DNA from 3 places in the Bacillus sp. LR_5 genome. Region 2 is predicted to be linked to each of the others. Evidence: riboswitches for the same ligand, from Rfam matches in the RefSeq annotation. Region 2 holds a riboswitch; each other region holds the start of a gene.
What was found. Region 2 has a riboswitch for S-adenosylmethionine ahead of metI (cystathionine gamma-synthase/O-acetylhomoserine thiolyase). Riboswitches for the same ligand answer to the same signal wherever they lie in the genome.
Positions count from the first base shown of each region.

Region 1: it holds a riboswitch for S-adenosylmethionine, as region 2 does, so the genes downstream of both, mtnW (2,3-diketo-5-methylthiopentyl-1-phosphate enolase) here and metI (cystathionine gamma-synthase/O-acetylhomoserine thiolyase) in region 2, are expected to answer to the same signal.
Region 3: it holds a riboswitch for S-adenosylmethionine, as region 2 does, so the genes downstream of both, metE (5-methyltetrahydropteroyltriglutamate--homocysteine S-methyltransferase) here and metI (cystathionine gamma-synthase/O-acetylhomoserine thiolyase) in region 2, are expected to answer to the same signal.

Region 1 is NZ_JAVAXX010000036.1:392-8,562, reverse strand. It holds gene motB (flagellar motor protein MotB) at 1-549, shown strand, start outside; gene mhqR (MarR family transcriptional regulator MhqR) at 588-1,025, opposite strand; gene RAC86_RS10520 (sporulation kinase KinD) at 1,218-2,738, shown strand; gene RAC86_RS10515 (hypothetical protein) at 2,766-3,197, opposite strand; gene spo0E (aspartyl-phosphate phosphatase Spo0E) at 3,283-3,540, opposite strand; gene RAC86_RS10505 (YkvA family protein) at 3,743-4,063, shown strand; gene mtnD (acireductone dioxygenase) at 4,104-4,640, opposite strand; gene RAC86_RS10495 (methylthioribulose 1-phosphate dehydratase) at 4,655-5,284, opposite strand; gene mtnX (2-hydroxy-3-keto-5-methylthiopentenyl-1-phosphate phosphatase) at 5,242-5,949, opposite strand; gene mtnW (2,3-diketo-5-methylthiopentyl-1-phosphate enolase) at 5,946-7,163, opposite strand; SAM riboswitch class I at 7,248-7,348, opposite strand; partial or broken gene mtnE (methionine-glutamine aminotransferase) at 7,387-8,171, opposite strand, start outside.
Region 2 is NZ_JAVAXX010000198.1:3,019-11,189, forward strand. It holds gene metC (cystathionine beta-lyase) at 1-103, opposite strand, end outside; gene metI (cystathionine gamma-synthase/O-acetylhomoserine thiolyase) at 96-1,217, opposite strand; SAM riboswitch class I at 1,285-1,405, opposite strand; gene RAC86_RS27270 (esterase family protein) at 1,573-2,295, shown strand; gene RAC86_RS27275 (YjcG family protein) at 2,332-2,847, shown strand; gene RAC86_RS27280 (GNAT family N-acetyltransferase) at 2,851-3,273, shown strand; gene RAC86_RS27285 (hypothetical protein) at 3,346-3,600, opposite strand; gene RAC86_RS27290 (ATP-dependent helicase) at 3,717-5,996, shown strand; gene spoVIF (sporulation-specific transcription regulator SpoVIF) at 6,070-6,324, opposite strand; gene yjcZ (sporulation protein YjcZ) at 6,457-6,603, opposite strand; gene RAC86_RS27305 (hypothetical protein) at 6,685-6,891, opposite strand; gene yjcA (sporulation protein YjcA) at 7,173-7,529, opposite strand; gene RAC86_RS27315 (spore coat protein) at 7,689-8,075, shown strand; gene RAC86_RS27320 (hypothetical protein) at 8,115-8,171, shown strand, end outside.
Region 3 is NZ_JAVAXX010000002.1:141,557-149,727, forward strand. It holds gene proA (glutamate-5-semialdehyde dehydrogenase) at 1-674, shown strand, start outside; gene RAC86_RS01620 (organic hydroperoxide resistance protein) at 803-1,228, shown strand; gene ohrR (organic hydroperoxide resistance transcriptional regulator OhrR) at 1,263-1,706, opposite strand; gene ohrB (organic hydroperoxide resistance protein OhrB) at 1,848-2,258, shown strand; gene RAC86_RS01635 (glycosyltransferase family 2 protein) at 2,383-3,486, shown strand; gene guaD (guanine deaminase) at 3,492-3,962, opposite strand; gene RAC86_RS01645 (histidine phosphatase family protein) at 4,098-4,724, shown strand; gene metE (5-methyltetrahydropteroyltriglutamate--homocysteine S-methyltransferase) at 4,763-7,051, opposite strand; SAM riboswitch class I at 7,179-7,334, opposite strand; partial or broken gene isp (serine protease Isp) at 7,466-8,171, opposite strand, start outside.

The sequences.
Region 1 (8,171 bases), on a different contig from region 2:
ATCGATGAAGTTGAAAAGGATAAAGAAGAGAAAGAGAAAAACAAGAAAGAAAAAGAAAAAGCCGCTGATCAAAAAGAACTTGAAAATGTGAAGAGCCAGGTGGAAAAGTTCATCAAAGATAAAAAGCTGGAACATCAGCTGGAAACGAAGATGACTAGTGAAGGCCTTCTGATTACGATTAAAGACAGTATCTTCTTTGATTCTGGGAAAGCGACCATCCGTAAGGAAGATGTTCCGCTTGCAAAAGAGATTTCAAATCTTCTTGTGATTAATCCGCCAAGAAATATCATTATTAGCGGACATACTGATAATATGCCAATTAAAAATTCTGAATTCCAATCAAACTGGCATTTAAGCGTCATGAGAGCGGTAAACTTTATGGGGCTACTGATTGAAAACCCTAAGCTCGATGCAAAAGTATTCAGTGCCAAGGGGTATGGTGAGTATAAACCGGTTGCTTCCAACAAAACAGCGGAAGGCCGAAGCAAAAACCGGCGTGTTGAAGTTCTCATCTTGCCGAGAGGCGCAGCGGAAACAAATGAAAAATAGTTAAAAAGGAAGCCTGTGACATATCAGGCTTCCTTTTTTTACTTATTATGAAACTGTTTTGCGTTTAATCCTACTCTTTTTAACATTTCCGTGCACATCTCTACCTCTTCTTCGCTTAATACGCTGATCATTTCATCAATTTCAGCAGCGTGATCAGGAAAAATATCATTCAAAAGACCGATGCCTTTTTCAGTAATTTGTGCAAATGTCACACGTCTGTCTGTAGGAGACGCTTTCCGAATGAGGAGTTCTTTTTGTTCCAGCTTATCTACAACGTATGTGATGCTCCCGCTAGCCAAGAGAATTTTATCTCCTATCTGCTGCAGCGGCTGATCGCCTTTATGGTACAACAGCTCTAGCACAGCAAATTCAGTCGGGTTTAGTCCATGCTTATGAATATGCTTATTCATATGATCGTTAATGGACCGATACGCGCGCGACAGCACGATAAATAACTTCAGTGATTTTTCTGTCATGTCTCAATCATCCTTTTAGAAACCGTTACAGAGAAACATTAATAAACAAAGACCGAAATGTCAATAAAAATCTTTCCAATATTTCTCTTCTTTTTTATATTATAAGCTGCTCAACATCTTTTTCTAATTTTTTTGGTTATTTTTTCTTATTAAAGAAGAAGAAACAATGATATAATACCTCTAATCAGGTGTATGTTGGAGCGATGCAAATTGAAAATACTAAAAGGCGCCTGCGGGAGAGTCAAACTTTATATTATACTGGTCGTGATTCCGGCAATCGTCATCAGCTTTTTCGTATATGAAAAAGAAAAAGATACTATAGCTGCAGAACATAAGCAAGAAGCGAGTGTAATGCTGAACCTTCACCGCAACAAAATCAATTATTTAATCGGAGAAACAGAGGCGAGAATGACTTCCTTGTCCATCGCAATCGACAGACCGGTTGATATAAAGAAAATGCAGTCGATTTTGGAAAAAACCTTTGATTCAGAGCCGAGATTTTCCGGTCTCTATTTTCTAAATGCCAAAGGAGACGTCACCGCAAGCACAACAGAGTTAAAAATGAAAGTAAACCTGGCCGACAGATCTTTTTTTACAAAAGCGAAGGAAACAAAAAAGACAGTCATTTCAGATAGTTATTCGAGCAGAATTACAGGCCAGCCGATTTTTACAATTTGTGTCCCTGTTTTGGACTCAAAACGAAATGTGACAAATTATCTTGTCGCAGCTATTCAAATTGATTATCTGAAAAATCTCATTAACTTACTTAGCCCTGATGTTTATATTGAAGTTGTGAATCAAGACGGAAAAATAATTTTTACGAGCGGACAGGCCTCACATGCAATAGATCAGAAACCTGTCAGCGGATATCTGGATGATATCAGCTGGAATATGAAAGTATATCCGAACCCGGTTACAATAGAAGAACTGACGAAAAGCCTTGTGCTTCCGCTTTCATGTAGTATTGTTCTGCTGAATATCCTTTTTATTCTCGTGCTGTATTATTTGCTGAAGCGGCAGACACAGCTGGAGCGCTCAGAAAATGAGGCGCAAAAATTAGAGCTGATCGGAACGCTTGCTGCCAGCACAGCCCATGAAATCCGTAACCCGCTCACCGGCATAAGCGGCTTTATTCAGCTGTTGCAAAAGAAATATAAAGGTGAAGAAGATCAGCTTTACTTCTCCATTATCGAACAAGAGATAAAGCGCATTAATCAAATTGTGAGTGAGTTTCTCGTTCTCGGCAAGCCGACAGCTGAAAAATGGGAGCTGAACTCGCTCCAGGATATTATCGGTGAAATTATGCCGATCATCTATTCTGAGGGCAACCTATACAATGTTGAAGTCGAATTACAGTATTTAACTGAGCAGCCTTTGCTCGTAAAATGCACCAAAGATCATATTAAACAAGTGATTTTAAATGTAGCAAAAAATGGCCTCGAGTCAATGCCTGAAGGAGGCAAACTGACGATCTCAGTGGGAGCTTTGGATAAAAAGGCCATTATCAAAGTTGTGGATAACGGTGAAGGGATTTCTCAGGAAATGCTGGATCATATCTTCCTTCCCTTTGTTACTTCTAAAGAAAAAGGAACCGGTCTCGGCCTTGTCGTATGTAAACGGATCGTTCTGATGTACGGTGGCTCTATTCATATCGAAAGTGAAGTGCGAAGAGGCACAGAGGTGACGATCACCCTCCCCGTATCCGCTTCATAGCCCCCCTGACCGTGTCAGGAGGGTTTTTTATCTTCGTGACCGTGGATTGCCAGTCGACTTGCTTGCTGTTCTGCCAGAAAAGAGTATTTTGATGAAGCGAAACAGCAATTTCAGAAGCAAAAAAAACATAAAGAATACTAAAAAACCCTTTAACCCTTCCGTGGCATCTAAAAACTCCATGTTCCCTCTCCCCGTCACTTTTTGCTGAATTTCAATCGCAAATACGATAACAATGATCACTGTAACGGTATAGATAAAGGACAAGGCTGTCATGCTCCATTTAGAAAGCCATGAAAACACAGCGTGAGTGACGCCGAAAAAGATTATGCCAAAAATGCCGATCACCCAAAAATGCATTTCTTTGTCTGTTAAATGAATGCCAAACATTCCGCATAATGAGATAAAAGCGTCATGAAATTGATTGACCATTTCAGTAATGAGAATCGCCAGTTCTTTCATCAGTTCCCTCTTTCATATGAATTTTTCCAGAAAAAAAGAGCGCTTCTGAAAAGCTCTCTCTTTATATATGCATTTGACAGCGCCGCTATTTATTTGCATCATATGCTGGCATAACATCTCTGCGGGGCCACAAGCCTAATTTCTTTACAAGGCCTTGAATCCCTTGAGAATGTTCGTTTTCTTGCATGAGCTGGTGATATTCATTTATTAAACAATCCAGCTCCTGACTGTGTCTGATCGTGTCATGCCCTGTAAATCCCTGCTTTCTAGCGGCATCTATCATTAACTTTCTTTTTTCATCAATAGACACCAACAATCTTTCTTGTTCAGAAGAACCGCCCATTCACTTCACCCCTCGCCGCTAAGAAATAGGAAACAAGTTTGATTGGGTTATTGTGCATTATTACAGATTATACTTTATTTGTAAACATATTTTCATTAAATAAGTTAATTTTTCGGGTATAATAGATATATTGATAGGATTAGAAGAATAATACCCAGGTGAAGAATATCTTAAACACGCCGCCAGGCAGGAGGTATGCCCAATGAAGAAAAAGAAAGCAATTATGCTCGGAGCGGCAGGCGGAAAAGCAATTTTGAAGAGGAAAAACCGAAAAAAATGTATTCAGCACATCACTACTTTTTTTCAGATGCTTCGCGATTGGCGAAATGGCGACTACCCTCGTTCACAGGTTAAAACACTTTTGCTGTTAACTGCCGCAATCCTGTATATCGTCATGCCGCTCGATATCATTCCAGACGTAATCCTCGGTCTTGGGTTCATTGACGATGCAGCTGTTTTAGGTTTGATTTGGACACTGATTAAAAAAGAACTGTCACAGTATGAAAAGTGGCGTTTGCAATAAATATAAAAAGCCCCGTTCGATGAACGGGGCTATCTCATGCTTATTGATTCACGCTGTCTTTTTCATAAATAGGAACCCAGCCTTCAGTTGTGACAAAAATTCTCACCGCGACAACTTTGCGGTCCTCCTGAAGCGTGAAGTAATGGCGGATATTCTCAGGCACGGAGATTAAATCTCCAGGGTTTAAACGGACATCAAAAAACGTTCCGTCCTTGCCTTGAATGACAAAAATACCGTGTCCGCTTACAATAAAACGAACCTCATCGTCTGTATGGTGATGCTCTCTTTTAAAGTTTTCAAGCAGTTCATCAAGTTTCGGATTGCTGTCTGACAATGAAATAACATCCTGTGCTTTATAGCCGCGGCGGGTTGAGATATCTTTAATTTCAGTTTCGAAGGTATCAAGAATTTGCTGTTTTTCTTCTTCTGTCAGATCATATTTCTCTGAGAGATGTTCCGGAAGTTTCGTGATATCCCATTGCTCATAAATAACCTCTTGACTGTCCAGAAATCTTGCCACTTCCTCTTGATTTTCAATCGTTGTATTTGCCTCATCATGAATTCGAATTGTAGCCATTTCAATTCCTCCTTTTATTTAACCAGCTGATGCTGGAGTGTTTTCAATTTCAAATGGTAGCTAAACAAAAATTCATACGCTTCAAGCACTCTTTTTGCCTCAAATGCTGTTCTCCCCCAAGCCGTAATACCATGATTTCGGATCAGAACAGCTCCTGAATCTTCTGAAATCTCTTCCGCAAACAGTGCCGCAAGCGTCGGGATATGTGCCGGATTTTCTATAATCGGAACGGTCACTTCTGCGTTCTCTTCCCACAAGCCGAGTGCTTTTATAATTTCCTGCCCTTTGAATGTGATTTTCTTTTGGTCTCCGTATAACTCTGAAATCACATTATTGTTTACCGTATGGACATGCAGGCAGCATCCGGCATTGGTTTTATTGTACAAATGTGTATGCAAAAGCGTTTCTGCTGACGGTTTCAGAGAATGCCCGCTTTCAGCAGGCTCTCCGTTTTGATCAACCAGCAGAAAATCTTCAACCGTCTCTTTGCGTTTATCTTTTCCGCTTGCAGTGACGAGAAATGTTAAAGGATCATCTGTAACCTTAATTGACAGATTGCCGCTAGTCGCCGGAAACCAATCTCTCTCTGCCAATTCCCGTTTTACTTCAGCGAGCTCTCGCCAGCGTTCTTGTTTTGCAGCCATTCCTGTACCTCCTTTACATTCTCAATTTCCTTTCTTATCTCATAAAAATCTTGATACGGAAGATGATTGAGGTTTTGCTCCCGGCATTCGTTTAATAAATAATCCCTTGCAAAGCATAGGTCAGACAGCTTTGCTGCCTCCACATCTGTAACCGAATCACCGATCATGATGATATATTGGTTCGGTTCAGAAAGTTCATGGATGACCGACGGCTTACAGCACCCGCATTGATTGCTGCATGTGCCCTTGCAGGAATGAGGCCAGTCAATATGGATATAGTCATTGTCAAATGAAGCATGGTTGCAATAAATGCGGTCTTTCTCCACAATGCCTTCAAGCAAAGGATATACAAAAAAGTCCATTCCACCGCTTATGACATAAAACGGAATCTCGTGCTCATTGATAAATGCTACAAATTCCCGAAAGCCTTCCCTGATTATTGCATCTTCCAATACAAAACTTGTAATCTCTTCTTTTAAACGGCTGGGCAGAAGGCCGAACATCCGCCCGACACCTTCCTTGATCGACAGCGTTTTGGAAAGTACGCCGTCTTTTAATGCCACCCACTCTGGGGGAGCAAATGTTTTCATGATATTTATAATGTTGTCGTTCATCGTGATTGTTCCGTCAAAATCACAAATAATAAAAGGTTTTCGAGTCGTCATACGGCTTCAACCTTTCCCCATTTATCTAGCGCAAGCTTAAGATCCTTGCATTGTTCGGCTTTTTCATCAATCGGCTGGGCCTCTAGGACCGCATCAATAATGGCTCTGAACGCTCGCCCCCCGCCTTGGGCACCGTTCGGATGTCCATGTACGCCTCCTCCGGCGTTAATAATGTGGTCTATGCCGAAATCACGCATTAATAGCGGAACCATGCCGGGATGAATGCCTGCTGACGGAACAGCAAATGTTTGGTTAAAAGCATCCTCTCTCACACATTCTTCATGAATCGCCAGTGCATCTGCTCTTGGAAGCGCAACCGAACCATATGGAGACGGAAAGAGGCTGAAGTCAGCACCGCAATATCGGTTTAATTTTCCGAGTAAAAGAGCGTGAGAAAAACCGTAAAACGGAGAAGACGTAAACGCTCCGCTGACTGCTGGATGCGCCATAATCGGAACTGGGATTTCAGGATCTTCTGCAAGGCCTTGCATAACGTCCAAGCCGTAAGCAAAGACATTAAACAAAAGCGCATCCGCTCCCAGCTCGGCGGCGCGTCTCGCTTTGTCTTTCAGATCAGCCGTACGTCCAGTCAAATTCACCGCATACAGCGTTTTATGTCCGGTTTGCTCATACGTTTCTTTCAATATTTGCTTTCCTTCTGCAATTCTTGTTTCAAAAGGCGCTAGACCTGTCTCAAAGAAAATTTCATCGTCTTTAATCAAGTCAACTCCGCCAAGCGCCTGCTGCCGGAGCTGTTCTTTAATATCACTCAGGTCCCTTCCGATTACGCCTTTAAATATGCTCATTAACAGCGGTCTCTCAAACTCTCCCAGCAGCTTCCGGATGCCGTATACGCCAAACTTCGGTCCCGGCAGTGCACGCTTAAATGCTTCAGAGAAGTGAAGATCGATTAATTTGATTTTTCCGTCCAGCGACAGCTTGCCAAACACTGTTGTCAGCAAAGCCGGAATATCCTGAGAGAAATTGATTTCAGGATAGGCAATTGTGATGACCGCTTGTTTTTCTGATGCAGGAGTTCCCTCTCTCTCCTCAACTTTTATCACACGCCCCTTGTGCTTTTGCATTTGCTCCTGTTTTACAAGGGGCAGATCAGTCCAGGAGCCTACTGTCAATCCTGTTGCGATTTGTTCTGCTTTCTTCTCTGTATCGGCTCCCGGTTCGGTCAGGAGATATGTCGCTAATAACTCACTCATGCCAGAGCTCCTTTCATTTTCATCCATATCAAAAAACCTCTTCAAACTGCAATCGCGTCTAAAGAGGTTTCGTTTCTCGTCCGAATCTTATCTCTCAGCCGCTAGCTGCAAGAATTAGCACCGTGCTTTATAAGTCGGTTGCCGGGCTTCATCGGGCTCGTCCCTCTGCCTGCTCTTGATAAGAAAATATAGATTTTATAAATTATTTTGAATTATCCCATCGTTATAAGGTCTTGTCAATGCTTTTTTGGGTAAACAGGTTCAGTTTGCCAATTCGATAAGCGGCTTCCTTAAGTCTTTCTTCACTTGTTAAAAGTCCGACTCTGACGTAGCCCTCGCCATATTCACCGAAGCCGTTTCCAGCCGCAACTGCCACATTCGCTTTTTCCAGCAAAAGATCTGAGAACTGCTCTGAAGTATAGCCTTCAGGCACAGGCAGCCATGCAAAAAAAGAACCTGCGGGAGCTGTTACATCCCAGCCGATTTCCCGGCATGCCGTGATCCAAGCGTTTCTCCTGCTCTCATACCTGGCATTTTGCTCTGCCACACACGTCTGATCGGCTAACAGTGCCTCTGCTGCAGCCTCCTGAGTCGCTCTGAAAAGACTGACAAACATATGGTCTTGATAAAGATTGATCGCTTCAATGACCGAAGCGTTTCCGACGGCAAAGCCAACCCGCCATCCTGCCATATTATACGTTTTTGACAGCGTGTAAATTTCAATTCCGATATCCTTCGCACCTTCAGTCTGCAAAAAGCTTAAAGGCTTGCAGCCGTCAAATCCTACAGCGCCGTAAGCAAAATCGTGAACGACGCAGATTCCGTTTTCAGTCGCAAAACGCACGGTATCTTCAAAGAACTCGGAAGTAGCAACAGCTCCGGTAGGATTATTCGGATAATTCAAATACATCAATTTCGCCTGTTCCCTTACTTCAGCGGTTATGCTGCTGTAATCAGGGAGAAACGCCCTGTCCTTTACGAGCGGCATCATTTCCATCTTTGCTTTTG
Region 2 (8,171 bases):
TCGAGGCGTGCTGAATCGGTACACTGACCGCCCCGGTTCCGCCGTCTGTTTTAAATGGATTGTGCACGAGCTGGGTTTCCAGCGTCCAATTGTGTTTACTCAAAAGAAACAGCTCCCTCTTTGACCTGACATAATGCCTGTTTTAGATCCTCTTTTAAATCTTCCGCATGTTCAATACCGACAGAAAAGCGCAGCAACCGATTGCACACCCCGTTTGCGATGCGGATCTCTTCAGGAATATCCATGTGCGTCTGGGTCGCAGGGTATGTAATAAAGCTTTCCACCCCGCCGAGGCTTTCTGCAAAACAAATGGTCTTCAGCGCTTTTAAAAACGGATTGACCCATTCTTCTTTTTGCAGACGGAAGGACAGCATGCCGCCTTTTCCGGGATACAGCACATCCGAAATTTCTTCCTGCTCTTCTAAAAACGCCGCAAGCTCCTGCGCGTTTGCCTGATGCTGGCCCATTCTGAGGCTCAGCGTCTTCATTCCTCTCATCAGAAGCCACGAATCAAATGGCGGCAGGACGGCGCCGATTGCATTTTGATGCTGAAACATTTCCTCTCCGAGCTGCTCATCCTTCACCACGACAAGTCCAGCAAGCAGATCGTTATGCCCGCCTAAATACTTGGTTGCGCTGTGAATGACAATGTCAGCTCCCAGCTCAAGCGGCCGCTGCAAGACCGGTGTATAAAATGTATTATCTACGATCAGCAGAAGACCGTGCTCCTTTGTAATCCGGGCAATATGTGCAATGTCCGCCTCCTGCATGAGGGGGTTTGTCGGCGTTTCCACAAACACCGCTTTTGTATTCGGCGTAATCTTAGAGCGTAAACAGTCCTCATCGCTGAAATCATCATAATGAAAAGTCAATCCGTATTTTTTCCATTCATTTTCAAATAAACGGTACGTGCCGCCATATAGGTCCGATGAAACGATCAGTTCATCTCCGCTTTTAAACAGCGCCATAATCGTTTGGATAGCAGCCATTCCCGAACTAAAGGCAAGCCCTCTCGCGCCGTTTTCTAAGTTAGCGATGGCGTCCTCAACAAGCTGGCGTGTCGGATTTTTTGTGCGGACATAATCAAATCCGGTAGATTCTCCGATCCCTCTGTGGCGGTATGCTGTTGATAAATAGATAGGAGCACTCACTGTTCCCGTGACTTCATCGCTACGGTTCCCAATTTGAGCTAATTTCGTTTCAACGTGCTGTGACATATAGCTGACACCTTCCCTTTTCAAAATAAAAACCCCTTCTTCATAAGAAGAAGGGGTTTAACGCTTCTTCTTATCTTCCAAGCATAAAAAACGCTTGCTGGATTTAGCACCTTGGCGCTTTGCACATGCAAAACAAGCCGGTTGCTGAGGTTTCTAAGGGCCAGTCCCTCCACCTCTCACGATAAGAAATATCGATTTCAATTTTCTGATTGTTTTATATTAGCGCAATTCACAGTTTATTTCAACACTTTTTTCTTCGTGTGCCGAACCGTTTAAAGAGAGAAATTTCTAATAATTCATGGTACAATAATTGAAAATGCAAGAAAGTATAGTGATGTCCTGGAGGAATGTTTTTATGGCACCGAAAAACGGCACAGTGCAAGAAAAGAAATTCTTTTCAAAAGAGCTTAACGAGGAAATGACCTTGCTTGTTTATCTGCCGTCCAACTACTCCCCGCTTTATAAATACCATGTCATTATCGCGCAGGACGGCCACGATTATTTCAGGCTGGGGAGAATCGGCAGACAGGTTGAGGAATTGCTGTCGAAACGCGAAATAGACCGGAGCATTATTATCGGTGTTCCTTATAAGGATGTAAAAGAGCGCAGAAACACCTATCATCCGGAGGGTTCAAAATTTTCGGCTTATAAACGGTTCATCGCCCATGAGCTCGTTCCTTTTGCAGATGATGAGTATCCAACCTATCAGATCGGTTACGGCCGAACGCTGATAGGTGATTCGCTCGGAGCAACCGTGTCACTTATGACAGCGCTTGATTATCCGAATATGTTTGGCAACATCATCATGCAGTCTCCCTATGTTGACAAACACGTACTAGAAGCCGTAAAACAGTCAGACGATATCAAACACCTCTCTATTTATCACCAAATCGGAACAAAAGAAACTGACGTCCACACGACAGACGGGAACATTCTGGACTTTACAGAACCGAACCGGGAGCTGAAACAGCTGCTGGAGAAAAAGCTTTCCGATTATGATTTCGAGCCATTTGACGGAGACCACAAATGGACATACTGGCAGCCGCTCATCACCCCGGCGCTGAAAAAAATGCTTTAACACTCTATCATACTTTATTTCCAGGAGGGACATAATATGAAATATGGAATCGTTTTATTTCCATCAAAAAAGCTCCAAGACCTTGCAAACTCTTACAGAAAGCGCTATGACCCAAGCTACTCTCTGATCCCGCCTCATTTGACGCTGAGAGCATCCTTTGAATGCGCGGAGGAGAAAGCGGATCAGCTCGTATCACATTTAAGAAACATCGCAAAAGAGTCCCACCCACTCGTTCTCAAAATGACAAAATACAGCTCATTTGCGCCTGTCAATAATGTCATTTACATCAAAGCAGAACCGACGGAAGAGTTAAAAACACTCAATGAAAAGCTATACACCGGTGTGTTGGCAGGAGAACAGGAATATAATTTCGTTCCGCATGTGACGGTCGGCCAAAACCTTTCCGACGATGAGCATTCAGATGTGCTGGGACAATTAAAAATGCAGGAAGTGTCGCATGAAGAAATCGTTGACCGTTTCCACTTGCTTTACCAGCTGGAAAACGGATCGTGGACAGTATATGAAACCTTCTTGCTAGGCAGAGGAGAATAATGTTTGAAAGCAGTTATCGCAAAAAATGAAGAACAACTGAAAGATGCATTCTATGTAAGAGAAGAAGTCTTTGTCAAAGAACAAAACGTGCCTGCTGAAGAAGAAATTGACGAACTTGAAAATGAGTCAGAGCATATCGTCGTGTATGACGGCGAAAAGCCTGTCGGTGCCGGAAGATGGCGCATGAAGGACGGCTACGGCAAGTTAGAGCGCATTTGCGTACTGAAAAGCCACCGCTCAGCCGGTGTCGGCGGCATCATTATGAAAGCGCTCGAAAAAGCCGCGGCAGACGGAGGCGCTTACGGTTTCATTTTAAACGCGCAAACACAGGCTGTGCCGTTTTACAAGAAACACGGGTATCGCGTGCTTTCTGAAAAAGAATTCCTCGATGCCGGCATTCCGCACTTACAAATGATGAAGGACTGAACGCATCCGGATCTTTTGAGATCCGGATTTTTACTGCATATAAAAAAACCGTTCTCTCGTATGAACGGTTTTTTATACATATCGATTAATATATGTGCCCATTCCTTTTTCTCGCAATCTCTTATAAAGAGAGCGCTTACGTTTCATCTCGTTTACTTTTCTTTCAGCTGCCGTTTGATTCTCCTGCTGCTTTTCCAGTTCTTTGTATACCCGCTGAAACGGGACATAGCTGATTTTTTCGGTTCCGGCATAATCCTGCTTATGTCCAATCGTTCTATTAGCATATTGAGCGTATTGCTGGTTCTGAATTTGACCTGCATATATCATACAATACCCACCCCTCTGCTGTCTCTTTTCCCTTAAACTTACTTTTTGAAACACATTTCTTTTGATATGATAGTCATTGTCTGTAATGAACACCTTTTGATTGGGAGGACCCCTTTTTGAAATGCGCCCGACTGAATGATAGAATCATACATTTACATACATATTCGAGAGAACATTATCAATTCCTCTTTGAAGAGGGAATAAAAGGACATTTATTTTGTTCTCATTGCGGAAAGCCCGTTTTGTTACGGCTTAACATCGCCGATCCGCCAGAGTTTATCCATCGCCAGCCAGGCGATTTTCCGGCATGTGAGGAGGCGTGCGAACCGAAGCCCTCTAAAGAGGAAAAAAAAGAAGACGATCAGGAATCTGGTGTCATTCGTTTACCCAAGGGAAAAGCGATCGCCGCTGACCCGTCCCCAGCTGTTACGGAATGGCACCGTCCTAGAAGCATTAAACCAGGAACACCATTTGTGCCAAAAACAATAGAACCCGATACGAGCCTTTTTCCGTCTGTCGGCTTAAACACGGATCAACTGAAAGCTGTCACGGAAACAGAGGGCCCGCTGCTCGTGCTTGCAGGTGCGGGGAGCGGAAAAACACGGGTGCTGACAGCCCGTGCCGCCCACATGATCGAACACTTAGGCATACCGCCTGAAAATATGCTGCTTGTCACCTTTACAACAAAAGCTGTCGCTGAAATGAAAGAGCGTATGGCCAACCAGTACGGATTACAGCCGGCAAAAGTCAGAAGACTTGTGACAGGAACATTCCACAGTCTGTTTTATAAGATCTTGTATCACTCTAATTCTGCTAAATGGAACGGTGAGCATCTGCTGAAAATGGAGTGGCAGCGGGAACAATATATCAAAAAAGCACTCTATGAAGAAGGCATCGATGAGAAAGAATTCCCAGTTGACCAAGCTCTGCAGCAGATCGGTTTTTGGAAAAACACTTATGTCCCAAATGAACGCATCCCTCTAAAAGATGAGTGGGAAAAACAAGTTTATCGTTTATATGAACATTATGAACGCCAGAAAAAAGAACACAGCCAATTTGATTTTGATGACATGGCTTCAGCCTGCTATGAATTGTTTATCGAGCGGCCTGACCTTCTGGAACAATATCAATCTCGGTTTACGTATATCTTAATTGATGAGTTTCAGGACATTAATCCGGTTCAATACAAAATCATGCAAATGCTCGCCAGCCCGGAGCAAAACCTGTGCTGTGTCGGAGACGATGACCAGTCCATCTACGCGTTTCGCGGAAGCAATCCGTCTTTCATTCTTGATTTTCAAAAGGATTATCCGGGAGCGAAGACGATCTATTTAACTGCGAACTACAGGTCTACGCACCCGATCGTCTCTAGTGCTGATATCGTTGTGAAAAAGAACAAAAACAGATATGCCAAAACGCTTGAAGCGGCCCGCGATGACATTCAGGTCCCTGTGCTGTTTTATCCTTATGATGAAGAGGAAGAAGCCACAATGGTCGTTTCCGATATCAAAGAAAAAATTCAAAATGGAGCCAGTCCAGAAGACTTTGCGGTTCTGTACCGCACAAACAGCGGAGGCCGTGCTATTTATGAAAGGCTTCATCAATCATCAATTCCGTATACAGCTGACCGCGGCGTCCAATCGTTTTACAGCAGACGGATCGTCCGCCAGATTCTCGCCTACTTGTATGCCAGCCAAAATGAGGATGACACCGAAGCGATTAAACATTTGCTTCCCGCCTTGTTTTTAAAACAGTCCGCTTTGAATACGCTGAAGGCGCTCTCGATTACAGAGGACTGTACCATGATCAAAGCGCTGGCCAAATTGCCTGATCTGAAGCCATTCCAGCTGGACAAAATCAAGAAAATCGTACCGTTTTTTGCAAGCCTCCGCACGATGAAGCCCGTAGAAGCCATCACCTTTGCAGAAGGAAAAATGGGCTTCTCCGAGTATTTAAAAAAGCGGGGCAATGAGGGCAACAAGCTGGAAAAAGGCTCTGATGACCTGCGTGACATCAAGGTTGTCGCCAAGAAGTTCAAAACGATTCCTGACTTTCTTGCCCACGTAGACCATATGAGGGCCGCTGAGAAAAACAGAACGGATGAACATGGCGTTCAGCTGATGACCATTCACCGGTCAAAAGGCCTTGAATTCAAAACAGTCTACGTGTTAGGCACTGTAGACGGCTCGATTCCGCACGATTTCTCATTAGAAACGGCAAGAAAAGGAGACGAGGCCGCTCTTGAGGAGGAAAGACGCCTTTTATATGTAGCCATGACCCGGGCGAAACAGCATTTATATTTGTCTTGCCCCGCTAACAGGCGCGGCAAAACAGCCAACCGCTCAAGATTTTTGTATCCCCTTCTACAAAAAGCAAGACAGCCCTTGCATCATTAACAGCCCGGCAGATTACTGCCGGGTTTTTACTGTAAAAAAAGGCCCGCTGCAGTGAGTCAGCCAGGCCATCCACTTATTTATTATCCATCATTTTAGAAATCGTGCCAAAATCAAGCTTTTCTTTTCCGCTTGTAATAGATTCCACAATTTTATCTTCTAATTCTTTTGGCACGCGTCTGTTTGCCATCTGCGCTACGCGGTTAATCACACTGCGCACTGTATTTTCATCTTTAAAATTAGCGTTTTGGAGTGATCCGGCAAGATTCATTACATCCTGCATCTTCACACCTGTTTTCTTTTCGATGTTCTTAAAAAATTGATTATCCATAATGCGCCTCCTTTTGGCGGAGTAATACAGTATTGTATGAATGCACATAATACAATGTGCTTTTCCAACATTTTTAAAAATAAACACAAGGCAAGGAAGCACGGGTTATAACCCGTACTTCCTCAATACATCTTAAAAGAAAGATGCACCTACGATGATGAGGAGAATGAATAATACGACCAACAAAACAAATGTTGAACCATAGCCGCCGCCGTAACCGCCAGCATAACCGCCATAACAGCCGCCGTAGCCGCCGCCGAATCCGTATCCAAAGCCCATAGATAAGCACCTCCTTTACTCTCTATACACTATGTGAGCTGCTTGGATCGGCTTGGATATTCGCATAGGGCGTTTGCGGATTTATGATTGATCATATTGAGCTTGATGTTTCTTAAGTAAGGCCTCCGTTTTTTCAGCCAGCTCTTCAATCTCATCTTCAAATTCCAGACCGGCTTTATCAAATGCATCCAAGTCTTTTCTGATACGGCCCATCGTGTCTTCATACTCTTTTTGCTTTTGTTCGTGTGGTTCATATCTTCCTTCTATCCATTTTTCAAACTCATTCACTTTTATCCCCCCGCTTATGATATATGCTGAGCGAGGCCGCCCCGTTAAAAAAACAAAAAACCGGAGTTCTCCGGTTTCTTTGCCAGGCTATTGAGGCTTTTTCTTTTTATTTCCGCACCCGCAGCCTTTCTTTTTTATCTTTTTTGATTGATACGATGAATCTGTATATGGAGATTTTTGGGAAGGTTTATGATGTTGGTTCATTTTTGTCCCCTTCCTTTCCTTATGTCATATATGCTACTTTATGCTGATGCTAGTGAAAAGTTGCTGGTGGTAACGCCTCATTCTTGCAGCCATTTTGATACGAGCGTTTCTATGATGCCGGCAAGGCCGGCGATCGCCAAAAGTAAAATCAGCCACTGCGCCGCTTGCGGGATCAACGCCTGGCATAAAATCAAAAAGCCGGCGCACCACACGCCTGTGCACCAATAGCAGCTCAGCAATTCACCAATAAACGCCCTGACACCGGTTCCCTTAATCACGATATAGGTTTCAATGTTCCCGTCCGCATCCTTTTCTTCCTTCTCTTCATGAAACAGACTGCGAAGCGGCGCCATAATCGTGTCAAACACCAGCAGGCGGGCGAGCCGAAAGACCGCAAGCGATAGAAGAACAATTGTCAGCCCATTTATAACCACTCGTTCACTCCTTTGCCAATCATGATCCCTTCACATATATGCCAAAACCCTATTCTTCATGAATTGTATCTTGTCCGGCAGAAAATTGGTTATTTTTATTATTCCGCTCTGCACCCCATTTGCATTATATAGAGTATGGATAAGAAAGGAGTGAAGGTTATGTCATTTGAAACAAAAATTGAATCCCTGCATCCTGACATATTTGAGCAATTATCAAGCGAATTCGAGCAGCAGATCGAAGTGATTGATTGCGAAAATATCACAATAGATACGTCACATATAACATCTGCCCTTTCTATACAAGCCTTGGTTACAACATTGATTATCCTGCTGACACAGCTCGTTATTGCCGACGAGGACTTGGCCGACACAGTAGCAAGCGAAATACTCATTCTCGATAACTCTCAAATCAAAAAAAGAACCATCATTAAAATTATCAACAGCCGAAACATCAAGATTACTTTGTCTGCAGACGAAATAATAACCTTTGTACAAATCTTGCTTCAGGTGTTAAACAGTATGCTACTTGAATTCGACATCCTTTAATCCTTTCTTTTCACAAACTAAAAGTTGAGGTGAGAACAAATGTCAGATAACGATAAAATCAAAGAAGAGCTTGAAAAGCTCCCAGAAGTTGATCCA
Region 3 (8,171 bases), on a different contig from region 2:
TAAATGATGGCTTAGACGTATTGATTCCGCGCGGTGGCAAGAAATTGATCGATCTCGTTGTCAGAGAATCAACAGTGCCTGTATTAGAAACCGGAGCAGGAAACTGCCACATTTTCATTGACGAAACGGCCAAACCGCAAATGGCAGAAAAGGTTGTCGTAAATGCCAAAACGCAGCGCCCTTCCGTATGCAACGCGATTGAATCACTCCTGATCCATAAAGCATGGGCGAAGCAACACGGGAAAGAATTGCTGGCTCAGCTAGAAAACGCAGGAGTTGACATTCGCGGTGATGAATTTGTATGTGAACTTCATCCTTCAAGCAAACAAGCGTCAGAAGAAGATTGGGAAACGGAATTTTTAGCACCAGTCATTAGCGTAAAGACGGTTGAGAACGTCCAAGAAGCTGTGAAGCATATCCAGCAATACGGCACCAATCATTCTGAAGCAATTTTAACTGAAGATGACAAGCACGCGGCTTATTTTCAAACGGCTGTCGATGCTGCAGCTGTCTATCATAATGCGTCAACCCGTTTTACCGATGGATTTGAATTCGGCTACGGAGCCGAAATCGGCATCAGCACGCAAAAGCTTCATGCAAGAGGACCGATGGGACTTCCAGCACTGACTTCTACAAAATTCATTATTAAAGGAACAGGGCAAATCCGCGAATAGCGGGGCAATATTCGATGAAAAAGCTTATCTCTAACGGGATAAGCTTTTTTTGTGCGCAGAAAAATTGACACTGTAAATTAGATTGTGTACAATTTAATTGTATAAAATATATTTAGGGGGATACAAAAATGAGTCAGCCATTATTTACAGCCACTGTTTCAGCGGTAGGAGGAAGAGAAGGAAAGGTGATTTCATCAGACCGCGTTCTCGACCTCGATGTCGCAATGCCGGGGACACCGAGAGCAAAGAAATTAGAAAAAGCGACAAATCCGGAGCAGCTGTTTGCAGCAGGTTACGCAGCTTGCTTTGACAGCGCACTTCAGCTTGTAGCAAGAACAGAACGAATGAAAGTGGAGACAGAGGTTACAGCGCATGTCAGCCTGTTAAAGGATGAAGCAGATCAAGGCTACAAACTGGGTGTGACGCTGCAGGTGAAAGGAAAAGGAGTCAGTGCATCAGAATTACAGGCACTTGTGCAAAAAGCGCACGGCGTCTGCCCGTATTCAAAAGCAACCTCCGGAAATATCGATGTTACGCTTGAAGTAGCTGAATAATAGAAAAAAAGAGGATACCTCGTATAAGGTATCCTCAATTTTTTTGATGAAGTGTTTCCAGCAATGTATATAGAGCGGATTTTAACTGTTTCAGGTCCTCTCCGGACTGATTTGAAAGCCCTAGGATTGTCCCTGGAATGTCAGCCGCTTTTTCTTTTAGTAACTCTCCGTCCTCTGTCAGGCTGATCAACACGGACCGCTCATCCTCTTCAGATCTTTTTCTTGTAATCAAACCCTGCTGTTCCATTCGTTTTAGCATCGGAGTGAGCGTTCCCGAATCTAAATATAGCAGCTCGCCCATTTTTTTGACAGTTAGCGTTTCGTGTTCCCATAACAAAAGCAAAACCAAATATTGAGGGTACGTCACATTTAGCTTTTCAAGCAGCGGCTTGTATTGCTTTGTCATTTCCCGCGAGCTCGCATAAAGCAAAAAACATAGCTGATTCTCCAATTTCATATGGTCAAATTCATTTTCCATCTTGTTCACCAACTCTTTTTGTCATTCGATTCTATTGTATCTGAAAAACTTCACTTTTCCTATTCTCGGCTAACATAGCATGTTTAAAAAGATCAGAAAGGGAAATATAACAACTAGATACAAATAAGGAGGTTGGATAATATGGCACTATTTACAGCAAAAGTAACCGCACGCGGCGGACGGGCAGGACATATTACATCAGATGACGGTGTTCTTGATTTTGATATTGTAATGCCAAATGCCAAAAAAGAAGGACAAACCGGCACAAACCCGGAGCAGCTCTTTGCGGCAGGATACGCTGCTTGCTTCGGCGGCGCGCTCGAACATGTGGCCAAAGAACAAAATATCGAGATTGATTCCGAAATTGAAGGACAGGTCAGCCTCATGAAGGATGAGAGCGACGACGGGTTTAAAATCGGCGTCACACTTGTTGTGAACACAAAAGATTTGGATCGCGACAAGGCGCAAGAGCTTGTCAATGCTGCTCATGAATTCTGTCCTTATTCAAAGGCAACCAGAGGAAATATTGATGTAAAATTAGAATTAAAATAATGAACGGCATCCTGAGGGTTCTCAGGATGTTTTTTTGTGGGGAAGCATGCGGGGCGGGCATGATCTTTTCGAAGTGTGAATACATGTAATATAGGTGAATTCAGACTAGAGAAAAGGTGAGTACATGAAGAGACCAAAGCTGTCAGTATGTATGATTGTGAAAAATGAAGAACGCCATATTGCCCGCTGTTTAGAGAGTGTGCAGCCTATTGCCGATGAAATCATTGTGATTGATACCGGGTCGAACGATCGTACGGAAGACATTTGCACAAGCTTTCATGCCCAGATTTATCGTCATAAATGGGAGCAGGATTTTTCACAGGCGAGAAATGCCAGCCTACAGCATGCCAAAGGTGAGTGGATATTGATCTTGGATGCCGACGAAGAATTAGATCCGGACACAGGCAGCCTATTGCCTTCGCTGCTGACTGACAGCCTGCCATCTCTCGGCTGCATGAAGGTTGTGAGCTATACAGGGAAGGAATGGGATGAAAACGAAGCGTTTGAACAAAGGCAGATCAGGCTGATCCGCAATCAGCAAAACATAACGTTTACGGGAAGGGTTTGCGAAAGGCCTGAGGGAGAAGAAGAAAGCAGTATTTTCTCACTTCCATGTATCATTCACCATTACGGGTATTTAGAGCAGGAGGCACAGCAAAAGCATAAACACAACATGAGCTTATTGAATATGGAATTGCTGACATCCAGTACTGACCCGTCTCTCCTTTATCAGAAAGCAGCTGAGTATGATAGAGGAAACGAACATGATAAAGCCCTCCGGCTGGCAGTGGATTGCATCAAGGAGTATAAAAGAAAAAAGCAAATTCCGCCGCCTGCTATCTATTATTTAAAGTATAAATTATTAATTGACGCAGAACGGTACGAAGAAGCGGAACGGGATATCCATGAAGCGCTGAGACATTATCCGGATTACTGCACGCTTCACTATTATAAAGGAATCATCATGTATCAGCTTAAAAAAGTCAGAGAAGCGATCGCAGCGTTTGAAGCTTGCCTGCAAACCAATAATGAAAACCATCAGTACGTACAGGTGAAGGGGGCAGCCGATTTTAGATCAAGCTGCTGGCTCGGTGTCTGCCATGCTGAATTGCGTCAGCATATGACTGCTGTTTTGTATTTGCAAAAAGCGCTGAAAGCCAACCCGAAGTGCGTACGGGCACAGCGGCTTCTCAGCGAATTAACAAAGGATCAGGCCGCACATGCCTGATCCTTTTAATATTCTTTCTTATTGGCAAAATCCCGCCATGCCTGAAACGGGGATAAATGCTCCTTCAGGGTCACCTGATAAAAAGGTATGTTTCTTTTTTCTGCCGGTTTATCAATTTCTTCATATATGAATGAATCATCAAATCCGGCTTCAGCAGCGTCTGTGTGCTCCGCTGCATAGTAAACGGCTTTCGGCCTGGCCCAGTAGATGGCGCCTAAGCACATGGGACACGGCTCGCAGCTCGCATATAAAATGCAATCATCAAGCTGATAGGTGTCAAGTGCCCGGCAGGCATTTCGAATAGCTGTCACTTCTGCATGGGCAGTCGGGTCATTGCTTGTTGTGACGTTGTTCTGTCCCTCGGCAATAATGGCTCCGTCTTTCACGATAACGGCTCCGAATGGCCCGCCAACTCCCGCATTCACTCCTTCACGAGCAAGATCGACAGCCCGTTTTAAGAACTTTTCATGATTCATCCTAAACCCTCCTGTCAATTGAGTGTTATAAGTATAGCCGAAAAGAAGTGCAAAGAACATTCTCAAAAAAGTGAAAAGCAAACAAAATATTTGGGGGATTTGCTAAGATAAGAGGAGAAAAGAGGAGGGGTGATCATGCTGCATTTATATATTGCTAGGCACGGACAGACTCAATGGAATGTGGAAAAACGGATGCAGGGCTGGCTGGATTCTGATTTAACAGAACTTGGACTGTATAACGCCCGCGCTCTTGGGGAGCGTCTGAAGGATATTGAATTGAATCAGGTATACATCAGCCCGAGCAAGCGGACAGAAGAGACAGCAAAAACCGTACTGGGATCGCGGAGGCTCCCGCTGGTTAAAGATCATATGTTCAGAGAAATGTCACTGGGCTCATGGGAAGGGAAAAAACAAGAAGATATTGAAAGGGACGAACCAGATCTTTTTCATGCTTATTTTCATTATCCCGAAGCTTATCGCCAGCAGGGATGTGAAACGTTTTTTGACTTTGAAAACCGGGTAAGGCTAGCTCTCCAAACTATTTTAGACAGCCATTCTTCCGGTAATGTTCTCTTGGTTACCCATTCTGTCTTTATATTAATGCTGTTAAATATCATAAAGGGAAGACGCGTTCATGACATATGGAATTCTGCTTACATACATGATACATCATTGAGCCTTGTGGAATTTGATGAAAATGGAACAGCCAAAATATTAATAGAAGGGGACGGGAAGCATCGGAAACCGATTTCCGCTTTCTAATAGAAAAAACCATCTGCCAAAGACAGATGGTTTCTATTTTATACAAGCTGTGTCTGCTGAGCTCTTGCCTGTTTTGCGGCTTCAACCATGTTTTTCAATGCGGCAACTGTTTCTTCCTGCTGTCTTGTTTTCAATCCGCAGTCTGGGTTTACCCAGAAGCGGTCAGTCGGACAGACGGCAAGCGCGTCAACGATAATGTTGTACATTTCTTCAGTTGACGGTACACGAGGGCTGTGAATGTCATATACACCAAGGCCTAGCCCTTTCAAATACGGATGGTCTTTTAAATAATCTAAAAATCCTCCGTGGCTTCTGCTGTGTTCGATTGTAATCACATCGGCATCAAGATCATTGATCGTATCGACGATGTCTTCGAAGTTGCTGTAGCACATATGTGTATGAATTTGCGTCTCGTTTTTCACGGAAGAAGTGGTTAATCTGAATGCTTCTGCCGCCCAAGTCAAATACTCATCCCAATCTTGGGTTTTTAATGGAAGGCCTTCGCGCAGCGCCGGTTCATCCACTTGAATAATTTGAATGCCTGCGTCTTCAAGCGCTTTTACTTCTTTGCGAAGGGCAAGCCCGATTTGGAAGGCGATTTCTTTTCTCGAAATGTCGTTTCGAGGGAAAGACCAGTTTAAGATTGTAACAGGACCGGTCAGCATTCCTTTCACATGCTTGGATGTCAGGGACTGTGCATATACCGTGTCTTTCACTGTCATCGGTTCAATGAATTCAACATCTCCGTAAATGACTGGCGGGCGGACACAGCGTGAGCCGTATGATTGAACCCAAGCGTATTTTGTGAAGGCAAAGCCGGCCAGCTTTTCACCAAAGTATTCGACCATATCTGTCCGTTCAAATTCACCGTGCACTAGCACATCAAGATCCAATTCTTCCTGAATATCAATCCATCGTTTTGTTTCCGCATTGATAAAGTCTTGGTACTGTTCATCAGACCACTCATTTTTCCGCCATTTTTGGCGTGCGCTCCGCACTTCAGCAGACTGCGGGAAGCTTCCGATCGTAGTCGTCGGCAAAAGCGGAAGGCCGAGAGAGTCATTTTGCAGGGCTAAACGTTCTTCAAACGGAATCGGGCGTTTGAAGTCTTTATCGGTTAATTGCTCAAGTTCTTTCTTTTGTTCAGAATTTGCGCCTGTTGCAAACTGTTTGAGCGCCTGAATATCCGCTTTCGCCTGCTGAATCTGTTCGCTGATCGCCGCTTTTCCTGATACTAAACCTTCTTTCAAAGCTGTCAGCTCGGCTAGTTTTTCTTTTGCGTAGGATAATCCGTTCAGCAGATCCTTTTCCAAATGCTCATCAGGGTGCTTCGCTACCGGAACATGCAGCAGGCTGCTGGAAGGCTGAATCCACAGTTCATCAACCTTTGCAATGCTGAGAATATCAAGAACGGCATCGAGACGTTCTTCAAGATCCGCTTTCCAAATGTTGCGTCCGTCGATAACGCCGGCTGCCAGCACTTTGTCTGTTGGGAATCCGTGTGTTTTCAGCTGTTCCAGGTTTCTGCCTTTATCGTGAACGAAATCAAGGCCAATTCCCTGTACCGGGTAAGAGATCAGCTCTTCATAAGCATCAACAGAATCAAAATACGTCTGCAAAAGCACATTCAAGGATGAAAGCTCGTTAGTCATGCTTTCAAATAATTCTTTTGCGCCGCGGACATCTTCGGCAGAAGCTGTAACAAGCGCCGGCTCATCGATTTGAACCCATTTTACGCCTTCTTCTTCAAGCTCTTTCAGAAGCTGTACATATAACGGCACAAGGCGTTTTTGGATCGCTTTTGCTTCAGACGGTTCATAGCCTTTAGCAAGCGTGACGAATGTATAAGGGCCGACAATCACAGGTTTTGTTTCAACTCCGTATTCCTGTTTGATCCGGCGGTAATCTGTGAGCTGTTTGTTTCTTGTCAGGCGGAATTCAATGCTCTCGTCATATTCCGGAACGATGTAATGGTAATTTGTATTAAACCATTTTGTCATTTCACTGGATACGGCGTCTTTTATTCCGCGGGCGATAGCAAAGTATGTATCGGTAGCGTCAGTCAAATGTCTGAACCGTTTCGGAATCCAGTTGAAGCTGACTGCTGTGTCGAGTACATGGTCATACTGTGTGAAATCAGAAACAGGCACAACATCAATCTGCTGGTCAATTTGTGTTTTTGCTGCGGATAAAAATAGGTCGTCGATTTGCTTTAAAAACGTATCTTTATCAGTGCTGCCTTTCCAATACGCTTCAAGTGCTTTTTTCCATTCTCTGTTCAGTCCAATTCTCGGGAATCCTACATTCGATGTTTTGATGGTTGTCATTGTTTCTCCTCCTTTATATGTAAAACACTCTCGTTAACCCGCGGATACAGGCCGCTAAGAGGTTTTCTCACAATAAAAAGCCTCTTTCCCATGAGAGAAAGAGGCTTTTCTGCGTAAAACACTGCCTCTCTCATCTCTCAGACACAATCTGATGGAATTAGCACCGTGCCTTATGAGACATCAGTCTCGGCGCGAAAAGCAGTGCGCCCCATTTCACAATGGAATTACGGTCGGTTGCTGTTGGGGTCAAAAGGCCAATCCCTCGCCCAACTCTCGATAAGAGAAAATGTTATTAATTTTTTGAAAAGTTGAATCATTTGTTGGTAATCTTAACAGTAATTCAAATTCGCTGTCAACATAGAATTTGAAATTTCATTTACAATATTTGGTTTATGTTATATAAGAAAAATAATTTTATAGGGTCATCAAATGTGATTGCTCTGCTCTTTCTGCCAGCTCATCAGGAGCAGTTAAATACAGGAATCCATTGCCTGCCAGCGTTTTAGCAATATCAAGCGGAAGAGTCCTGCGGATCAGCTGTGCATAAACCTCAGATTCAGAAAGCTTTCTTTGAAATGATTCTTCTTCATAGCTTTTGATTAAAGCAAGCGCTCCGCTGACATGGGGAGCAGCCATTGAAGTGCCGGTAAGCTTACCGTACTTCTTGTTAGGAAGAGTGGATAAGATATTTTCTCCGGGAGCCACAAGGTCAATCTCTTTATTCGCGTTAGAAAATTCTGATAATTCTCGCGCTACCGAAACAGATCCAACCGCGATGACTTCATTATAAGCCGCAGGGTAGGAAAGCTCTTCTGTGCGTTCGTCTCCGTCACCCTCATTTCCCGCTGCGCAAACGACAAGCACTCCGTTTTTGACGGCGTTCTTCACTGCTTCTGCCAGCTCTGGCACATCGCTTGGTCCGCCAAGGGACATTGAGATGATATCGACTTTCTGTTCCACCGCGTAGTTAATGCCGTTAATAATCCATTCGTATTGTCCGCTGCCGTTTTCACCGCCAAGAACCTTCACAATCAATAGGCTTGCCTCAGGCGCGACCCCGGTAATGCCGCCGTTTGAATCGTTAGCTGCAATTGTTCCAGCGACGTGTGTGCCATGTCCG